2 regions of the Hoeflea algicola genome follow, and region 2 is predicted to be linked to the other one. Evidence: riboswitches for the same ligand, from Rfam matches in the RefSeq annotation. Region 2 holds a riboswitch; the other holds the start of a gene.
The links. Region 2 has a riboswitch for thiamine pyrophosphate ahead of OEG84_RS14770 (YkoF family thiamine/hydroxymethylpyrimidine-binding protein). Riboswitches for the same ligand answer to the same signal wherever they lie in the genome.
Positions count from the first base shown of each region.

Region 1: another riboswitch for thiamine pyrophosphate. It lies ahead of thiB (thiamine ABC transporter substrate binding subunit); the one in region 2 lies ahead of OEG84_RS14770 (YkoF family thiamine/hydroxymethylpyrimidine-binding protein).

Region 1 is NZ_JAOVZR010000001.1:2,825,706-2,830,517, reverse strand. Features, by position in the region: gene OEG84_RS13895 (thiamine ABC transporter ATP-binding protein) at 1-620, opposite strand, end outside; gene thiP (thiamine/thiamine pyrophosphate ABC transporter permease) at 617-2,257, opposite strand; gene thiB (thiamine ABC transporter substrate binding subunit) at 2,274-3,284, opposite strand; TPP riboswitch at 3,323-3,431, opposite strand; gene OEG84_RS13880 (thiamine diphosphokinase) at 3,496-4,149, shown strand; gene OEG84_RS13875 (ABC-F family ATP-binding cassette domain-containing protein) at 4,152-4,812, shown strand, end outside.
Region 2 is NZ_JAOVZR010000001.1:3,011,200-3,016,011, forward strand. Features, by position in the region: gene OEG84_RS14755 (ABC transporter substrate-binding protein) at 1-911, opposite strand, end outside; gene OEG84_RS14760 (ABC transporter ATP-binding protein) at 914-1,663, opposite strand; gene OEG84_RS14765 (ABC transporter permease) at 1,660-2,424, opposite strand; gene OEG84_RS14770 (YkoF family thiamine/hydroxymethylpyrimidine-binding protein) at 2,498-3,106, opposite strand; TPP riboswitch at 3,101-3,214, opposite strand; gene OEG84_RS14775 (GGDEF domain-containing protein) at 3,472-4,167, opposite strand; gene OEG84_RS14780 (IS110 family RNA-guided transposase) at 4,434-4,812, opposite strand, start outside.

The DNA.
Region 1 (4,812 bases), 190 kb from region 2:
AACAACACTTCGTCTGCGGCCGCACGGGCCTCGTCGGGGTCGTGGGTGACCATCAACACGGTAGCGCCGACTTCGGCGCGGATGTCGAGCATCAGACCGAGCATGTCGGCGGCCAGACCCGGGCCGAGACCATCAAATGGTTCATCAAGCAGCAGCAGCGGGCGGCGACGGGCGAAGGCACGGGCAAGGGCAACACGTTGGCGTTCGCCGCCTGAGAGCGTGGAAGGCATCCGCCGCCCGAAGCCGGGCAACCCGACCCGGTCGAGCGCTGCTTCGACCTGTGCCCAAGCACTGGCGTCGAGCCGCAGTGCCGGATCGAGGCCGATGCCGATATTGGTTCGTATGTCGAGATGGGCAAACAGGTTGTTGTCCTGGAACACCATGGAAATGCCGCGTTCGGACGGCGGCAGATCGTTGACCCGGCGGCCCTCGATCCGAATTTCGCCGGAGCGCGGGGTGAGAAACCCGGCGGCGAGATTGAGCAGCGTCGACTTGCCGGCGCCGGAAGGCCCGAGAATGGCCGTCACCGTACCGGGGGCGCGGGCAAATGAGAATTCGGCGCTGAGATCGCCGATTCCATAGGCCACATGAGCGAAATCGATGGCTGGGCTTGTGGTCATGGTTGCTGGGTCCCGCCGCGGTTGCCGAGCCGGTCGGCGATGAAGATAAGCACCATTGTGGCGATTCCCAGGAGTAGCGCCAGCCCGGCGGCGTCGGTGGTGCGGTAACTGCCGAGCTTCTGGTAGAGCAGCCATGGCAAGGTGATGATGCGATCGCTGCCAAACAGGGCGATGGCGCCGAGATCACCCAGTGACAGCGCCAAGGCAAAGGCAAACCCGGTCGCCAACGGCAGCAGCATCGCCTTCAGGTCGATCTGCCTTATGCGGTTAATGCCGGTGATGCCGAGTGACAGCGCCAGCTGGCTGTTGCGCGCCATGGCGGTATTATAGGCGGGCTCGATCACCCGCATGACGAAGGGAAGGGCCATCAGCGCGTTGATGGTGACGATCGCGGTGAGCGGTGCAACGAGTTGCCCGGCGCCGCCGCCGAGCATCAGGAACCAGCCGGCGCCCAGCACCACCGGCGGCACCAGCAGCGTCAGTGATCCGGCAGCGCCCCACATTGCGGACAACAAACGGAGGCCTGACAACCGGCGTGGCGCTGGTGCGGACGTCGGGGCGTTGGCCGAATGTCGGGCTCGCACCATCAGGCTTGAGAGCAACAGGGCCAGCACTGCCGAAGCGATGCCGATGCCGAGGCTGGTTGCGGTTGCCCGCCAGAAAATCGCGTCGGAAAGCAGGCGCGGCAGATCCGCCACCAGTCCGGCGCCGATCACGGCAAGCATCGGCGCTGCCACGAAAATGACCGCGAGCAGGATCAGAGCCGCATCGGCAATTGCGTGCACGCCGCCGCGGACATCGGGCCGGTGGGCGCTGCCACCCTTGGTATTGCCGGGATCGGCCGGCGCGGAAACAAGCTTGAGGCCTGCCATGATGGTCAGCGTCAGGACGATCTGGATAGTCGACAAGAGCACCGCCCGGCCGGGATCGAAATCGAACCGCAGCGCCTGGTAGATCGCCACTTCCAGCGTTGTCGCCCGCGGCCCGCCACCAAGCACCAGAACGAGTGTGAACGAGGTGGCGCAGAGCATGAAGACCAGACCCGCGGCGCCGGCAATCGACCCGCGCATTGCCGGCCATTCGACCAGCCGGAACAGGCTGAATCCGCCCATGCCGAGGTTGGCGGCGGTCTTCCAGTATTCCCGCGGCAGCCGTTCAAGGCCGGGCAGGATCAAGCGGGTGGCGAGCGGCAGGTTGAAAAACACATGCGCCAGCAATATGCCGCCCAGGCCGTAAATCGAGAAGGGAGTTTGTGCGCCGAGATAACCCAGGGCGGTGTTGGCAACACCGTTGCGGCCCCAGATCTCGATCAGGCCAAGGGCAGCCACCAGTGGCGGCAGGCCGAGAGGCAGGGTGAAGAGGATGATCAACCAGCGCCGTCCCGGGAAAACCGGGCGACGGGCCAGTGCACGTGCCAGCGGAACCGCGAAGACGACACTGAGCAGGGACGAAAGACCTGCCTGCAACAAGGTGAAGCGGGTGATCCGGTAGAGATAGCTGCCCTGACTGGTGCCGGCATCGCTGCTTAGGCCATAGGAGACGAGCACGATGATCGGCAAGGCCAGAGCCAGGCCGATGACAGCGAGGGCGGCAATGCCGCCGGCCCTCGCTGCGCGGTGTTCAGCCCGGGTCAGCATCAAAGCTGCACCCTGCTCAGCGACTCATGGCGGCAAGCCACTCGTCAATCCAGGCGGCACGGTTGGCGGCGACCTCGTCGGGCGCATAGAGGAAGGACTTGGCAGGCGACACCAACTTGCTGAAGGCTTCCGGCAATGCCACGTCGATCGCCGCGGCCGGCATCATCCAGTTGTTGGTGGGGATCTCGTTCTGAAAGCCCGGCGTCATCATGAAGGCAAGGAACTCGCGCGCCAGATCCTTGTCGGGGGCGTTGGCTAGCATTCCTGCCACTTCGATCTGCAGATAATGACCTTCGGAGAATTCGGCAGCCTGATAGCGGCCGGTCTTTTCTACTACCATATGGTAGGCTGGCGAAGTGGTATAGGACAGCACCATCGGCGCCTCGCCCGAGGTGAACAGACCATAAGCTTCGGACCAACCCGGGGTGACGGTGAGCACGCGCTTGCTCAGCTTCTGCCAGGCCGCAGCGGCATCATTGCCATAGACCGACTTGACCCAGAGCAGCAGCCCGAGCCCCGGTGTCGAGGTGCGGGGGTCCTGGATGACGATTTTCTGCGCGGGATCACCTTCAACCAGTTGCTTGAGGCTGGTCGGCGGCGTTTCGATTGCCTCGCTGTCGTAAACCACGGCGAAATGGCCATAATCATAGGGGATGAAGGTGTCATCGCTGAAGTCGCGGGGGACCGAAATGGCCGCGGTGTCGAGGCCATGGACTTCGAACAGGCCGGTCGCCTTGGCGTCAGTGATAAGGTTGGTGTCGAGGCCGAGCACAATGCCGGCTTCGGCCTTGGCGCCCTCGAGCTTGAGCCGGTTGAGCAGCGCCACGCCATCGGCCACGCCAACCCATTTGAGATCGCAGCCGCATTCGGCCTCGAACGCCGCCTCGATCTTGGGACCGGGACCCCATTCGGCGATGAAGCTTTCATAGGTGTAGACAGTCAGCGATTTGTCTGCGCCGGCCGCGGGATTGGCAGCAAGGGGGAGAGCCGTCGCAAGGGCAGCCGCGAGAAACCATGATTTGCGCATTGATCGCGCCTCCTTTTGTTCAAAAAACAGGAATAGGCGCGTGGAGCACGTCTAATCCCTCCGCCGGTACAAACCGGATCAGGTTCTTCGGGTTGGCTGTCAGGCCTCTCAGCACGGTTTTGACGCCGGGCACCCCGTTAGAGCGAGACAAGACATAGAATTTCTTCCTGACGCTGGCAAGTGGGCGCAAAGCTGCTATTGGCTGTCCGCGATGAGAGCTGATTTGACATTTGCGATCCTGCTGGGCGGTGCGCTCGAGATTGACGACCGGGTTCTTGACCTGGTCCGAGGCGCGCGGGCGATCGCCGCCGATGGCGGGATGATCCATGCCCGGGCGCTGGGGCTGACGCCGGAACTGTGGGTTGGTGATTTCGATTCTGCCGATGACGCGTTGCTGGCGCGCCATGGCGATGTGCCGCGGCTGCCGTTCGCTGCGGCCAAGGACCTGACCGATGGCGAGATCGCGGTTGAACAGGCAATCGAGCGCGGTGCGCAGCGGCTGGTTATGGTCGGGGCACTGGCTGGCGAACGCAGCGATCACGCGCTTGCGCATCTTTTCCAGGCTGTCGCTCTTGGCGAACGCGGATATGACGTGGTGCTGACATCGGGCACAGAAGAGGCTGTTCCTCTGCGCCTGGAAGAGCGCGTGCTGGATTTGCCCGTCGGATCGCTGTTTTCGGTGATTGCGCTCGGCGCACTAACTGGTCTGAGCCTATCGGGTGTGAAATACCCGCTGGAAAAGGCTGACATTCCATTTGCCGCATCGCGCACCATATCCAATGTCGCTATGGGCGCGGTTACCGTCAGCCTCGAATCCGGGCGCGCGCTTTTGCTCGCCCGTCCTCATGATTTAACCGGAGCTTGAGCATGGCACCGCCAATTCTCAAACTTGATGATATTTGCCTGTCGTTCGGCGGCGACCCGCTGCTTGATGGTGTCCAGCTGCAGGTCGAGCCGGGCGAGCGGATCTGCCTTGTCGGGCGTAACGGCTCGGGCAAGTCGACGCTGCTCAAGATTGCCGCGGGGCAGGTTGAGCCGCAATCGGGCGAGATCTTCCGGCATCCGTCGGCAACCATCCGCTATCTGCCGCAGGCGCCGGATTTCGAAGGTTTCGCGACGGTTCAGGCCTATGCGGAAGCAGGGCTGGGACCAAATGACGATGTGCACCGGGTCAACTACCTGCTCGAACACCTGGGTCTTGATGGCGACGCCGATCCGCAGACATTGTCGGGCGGCGAGGCGCGACGGGCGGCGCTGGCACGGGTGCTGGCGCCGGAGCCTGATATCCTGCTTCTCGATGAGCCGACCAACCATCTCGACCTGCCGACGATCGAATGGCTGGAAGAGGAATTGTTGCGCAGCCGCAGCGCAATGCTGGTGATTTCGCATGACCGGCGGTTTCTCGAGCGCGTCAGCCGGGCAACGGTCTGGCTCGACCGGGGACGGTCGCTGAGACTTGACCGCGGGTTTGAACATTTTGAAGCCTGGCGCGATTCCGTGCTCGAAAACGAAGAGCTCGAGCAGCACA
Region 2 (4,812 bases):
TCACGCAGGATCCCGGCTTCAAACAGGAACCCGGTGATGCCGGTGATCAGATCAGCGTCGATCAGGCCTACCGGTTCGCCCGCATCACGAAGAAACCCGCCGTCAACCAACGCCTGCATCGAAGCATGGACCAGATCCGGATTCGACAGCATGCCGCCCGTTTCCGCAATCAGCATCTCGGCTGCTTCATCGGGATTGTCGGCGGCAAAGGCGTAGCCACGCTGCGCAGCTTGCACGAAGGCACTTGCCGTTTCCGCATTGGCGGCGAGCCAGGTGGCGTTGCCGCCCAGAAAGGTGGTGTGCTGATCCGGCACGCCGTAATCGGCATAGCTGAATGCGCGTTGCGGCCGGCCCAGAAGCACCGAGTTCACACCTTCCCAGGTGCTGACTTCCAGGGTGAAATCGACCGAGCCATTGGCCAGCGCCTCATAAGCCGAGGTGCCGAGCGTCACCGTGTCGAAGGTACCCTTGCCGCCATCGTGCTTGATAATCGAGGCGATCAGCGCGTTTTCCCAAGCACTGCCGAAACCGGCATAAATCTTTCCATCGAGATCGGCGGGACGCTGGATATCCTCGCGCTCGCCGTTGAACACCAGCCGCCCGGTCTCGTGCTGCACCACCGCCATCACTGCCGTCATGTCGGCACCCATCGAGCGCTGGCTGTGGAAGCTGACAGCGCTCAAGATGCCGAACTGCGCCACGCCGGTCGAAACAAGCGTGCCCGACGAGGTGTCGGTATAGGGCAGGATCTCGACGTCGAGCCCGGCCTCTTTGAACCAGCCTTTCGCCTGGGCGACGTAGAGCCCGACATGATTGGTGTTTGGCGTCCAGTCGAGCGCCACGGTGAGCTTTTCGGCAGCCATCGCGGGCACGGCGATGAGCAAGGCAAGCGCTGTGAGAAGATGTTTCATGATCAGTCTCCGGTTTGGGTGAGAAGGGTGTCGAGAAGTTGAGCTTCGAGCTGGATGGCCTCGGCCGAGGGCGCACGGCCGAGGCGCGGGCGCGGGCCGGGCACGGCAAACTCGGCGATGACCCGGGCCGGACGACGTGAGAACACGTAGATACGGTCAGACAACGCCACCGCTTCGCGCACATCATGGGTAACCAGCAGCGTGGTCCAGTGCGCTTGCTGCCAGCGGCTTTCCAGCCAGCCCTGCATCTCCGCCCGGGTCAGCGCATCAAGTGCGCCGAACGGCTCGTCGAGCAGTTGGATCGGCCGGTCCTGCACGATGGTGCGCAGAAGTGCTGCGCGCTGGCGCATGCCGCCCGAGAGTTGCGCCGGGTAATGCTGCTCGAAACCTTCGAGGCCGAAAGTGGCAAACAGCGGCAGCACTTTCGCTCGCGCCTCAGTGCGATCCATCCCCTGCACTTCCAGCCCGAGGATGACGTTGTCGATGATCCGCCGCCACGGCATCAGCGCATCGCGCTGCGGCATGAAGGCGAAGGCTTGAGGCTTTGCCGACAGCGGCGCGCCATTGACGTTGATGGTTCCGCGATCCGCGGACAACGCACCGGTGAGCAGTCGGAACAGGCTGGATTTGCCGCACCCGGATGGTCCAAGGATCGACACGAACTCGCCTTTGGCGACATGCAGCGAGATATCGTCGAGCACCGGCGTGCCGCCAAGTGCGAGGGAGACACTGGTGATTTCGAGCATAGTCATGGCGCAGCCCCCGCATGCCGCCAACTCAACACGAGGCGTTGCAGCAGCGCGGTGGCGCCAAACAGCACCAGCGTCAGCAATGAACTGATCACCACGGCGGCGAGCATCAGGTCGGGGCGAAAACTGTTCTTGGCGTTGAGAATGACGATGCCGAGGCCGGCGCGGGCACCGACATATTCAGCGAATATCGCCGCCACCACCGCATAGGTGATCGAGATCCGCAGACCGGAAAAGAAATAGGGCATCGCCGAGGGGAACCGGGCGCGGCGAAAGATGCTCCACCGCGAGGCGCCCATGGAGCCGAGCAGCGCCTCGATGTCAGGCTCGGTGGAGTCATAGCCATCGACCAGCCCCACCAGTATCGGGAAAAAGGTGACCAGCGCCACCAGCAGGATCTTGGGCGTCAACCCGAAGCCGAACCACAGCACCACCAGCGGCGCGATCGCCACCAGCGGCAGGGTCTGGCTGATGACAAACACCGGAAACAGCGCACGCCTGAGCTTCGGGGTGAAATCAATCAGCAGCGACAGCAGAAACGCCACCGAGACCGAGAAGGCGAAGCCGGTCAGCGTCGCCTGCAGGGTGGGCACGGTGTTGGCCCACAGCAGCTCGCGGTTGGCGACGATCTGCCCCGCCACCCGCGATGGCGCCGGCAGCACCAGCGCCGAAATACCCGACAGCCGGACATAGAGCTCCCACACGGCGAGAGCCGCGAGCACACTGAGAATGGCTGGCAGGCCTTGAACAAGCCTTGCCGCCATAACACTTGGGGCGACCGGCAGCTCACGGCGAAGCCGGGCCGCCGGCGCACCGGACGGGGAATGAGCCATCGGATCAGCTGATCGAAGGGCTGTTGGCTGAAACCGTCAGATCTATGGTGACATGGCCCTGCGGGGGACCAAACTGGCAGAAGGCTTGCTGCAGGGTGGCAAACACCACGCCTGAATCGCCGGTCAGCCTTGTGCAGAAATTCTTCGAACGATCGAAACAGCCGCTTGATTTCAGAAAATCGATACAGCCCATGATTTCGGCCATGTGGTCACCGGCACCCATCACATAGAGAGAGAACTGCGCCCGGGCGATCTCGCCGGTGTCCGGCGCTTCAGCCAAGGCGGCCAGCGCTCCGGCCTGGCGGCTTTCGAGCGGTTCGGACGGGTTTGCCAATGCGCCGGTCTGGCAGATCGGGTCATCCGGCTCGCCGGGACATCCGCGCGACAGCGTGGCCCGCAGCACGACGTGGTGCCGGAATGCGGCGACGGCGACATAGAGATCGCGCAGCGCTGGAAACAGCACTTCGGGCGGTCCGACAATCAACGTCGAGATATCGTCGGTCTCGATTCTGAGCCGATCACGATACGGATCGAGCGCCGAGAGCGACGACAGGATCACGTCGACGAACCCGTCGGTCATGGGATAAAGGGATACTTGCGCGCCTGCGAACATCTTGGCTCCTCCTTGCTACGCTGGCATTATCCAGATCAGCTTCGAGGGTCCGTGGGCATGGCGCCCGCGTCTCAGCCGCGGCTCTACGCGGCACCCCTGTGGTGAGGCGCATTCAACAGGATTTGCATGCAAATGCAAGGGCTTTTGTCTCTCCCTGCGGTTTTTCAGTTGTCTTGGAGATGGCAACGACGGCAGGTTATCCAATCCATGGCATGATCGCCAACCTTTCGACCCCCACCACACACGCCCACCAGTGACCGGCTACCGCGCCAGGTGGGTCGCCGCCATGGCGGTCGATAGCGACTTCGCCCGGTCGACAAACGCATGAAAGAGCCCCAGCCCGGGCACCTTTTGCCAAGTTCAGATCAAGGCAGCATTGCCTTACGGCCTGACGGGGCTGTGCGGGCGCCGTGGCCGTCGGCAGGCCCTTCACGGTCCATGCCGTCAAGATGCTCGCCCCAGACGGTGTCCTTGTTGCGCCCGGAAATCTTGGATCGGTAAAGAGCGATGTCCGCCGTCTTTGTGCACTCCAGCAATGACGTTCCGGCCTGAGGAGCGATTGCGATACCGGCCGAGAACGACAAGGCGACGTCCCCCAGCTCGGCAATGGCCAGGGTGGCAAGTTCGTGCCGCCACTGCGCACAACGTTCGAGCGCGGAATCGCGGGCGGTGGCGGGCAACACGATGAGGAATTCCTCGCCACCATAGCGGAACGCGAATTCTGCGCCTTTCAGGCTATCGCTGAGGATCTTGGCAAAGGACGACAGGACGTTGTCGCCGACATCGTGCCCATAGCGGTCGTTGACCTGCTTGAAGTAATCGAGATCCACGATGATCAACGATACCGGCGCGTTCTCGCTCGCACTCGACAGCACAGGCGGGATGACGGTGCTGGCGTGACGGCGATTGAAGAGGCCGGTCAGGTGGTCCTGAAAAGCCTGCTGTTCCAGTTTTTGCTGCAGCCGCTGATTTTCCTCAAGGCGCAACGTCAGCGCTGCGCCGGCATCCAGGAGACTTTTCTGCGCGGCTTCGCGGACGGTGACGTCGCGCAACACGATCATGACACTGCCTTGCCGGCCCCATTGCTCCAGCGGCTGGACGGACACCTTCTGTAATGGGTCAAACTCGTTCTCCTTTTGGTTCGTCGTCATTAGCGGGTATCACGCTTCTGTTCGTGGTCGCCGCGCCGGGCGCCACATTCTGGGCGATACGAAGGTGGGTCTGAATGCTGCAAGCTCGAAACCGTGATGGGATCTCACAAGGTGTCCAACGCAGTCATTCGTGCCCACACGCTCTCCGCTTTCTCACGACGAGCGTGATCAGGTTGTCAGCGTAGGATTGGCATTGGCTTCTCCATGCAGAATTCGGTTCCGTCGCGCCACATGCGGTGCAGGACGACTGCAAGCTTGCGGGCCAAAGCGACTTTTGCCTTCCGTGCGCCACGTCGCCTGGCGACGCCCAGGGCCCATGTCTTGAGCCAATTATCGGCGCGGCAACGCGTCATCATGACATTTGCAGCTTCGTAGAGCATGGCCCTGACCATGGTGTCTCCGCTCTTGGTGATACGGCCAATCTGCTCCATTTCTCCAGACGAATGGATCCTTGGCGTCAAACCAAAAACTGCCGCAACGAGCCTTGAGTTATCAAACCGATGAACGACATCAACCGCCGTGCGGAAGGTCAATGCGGTCACAGGACCGACACCG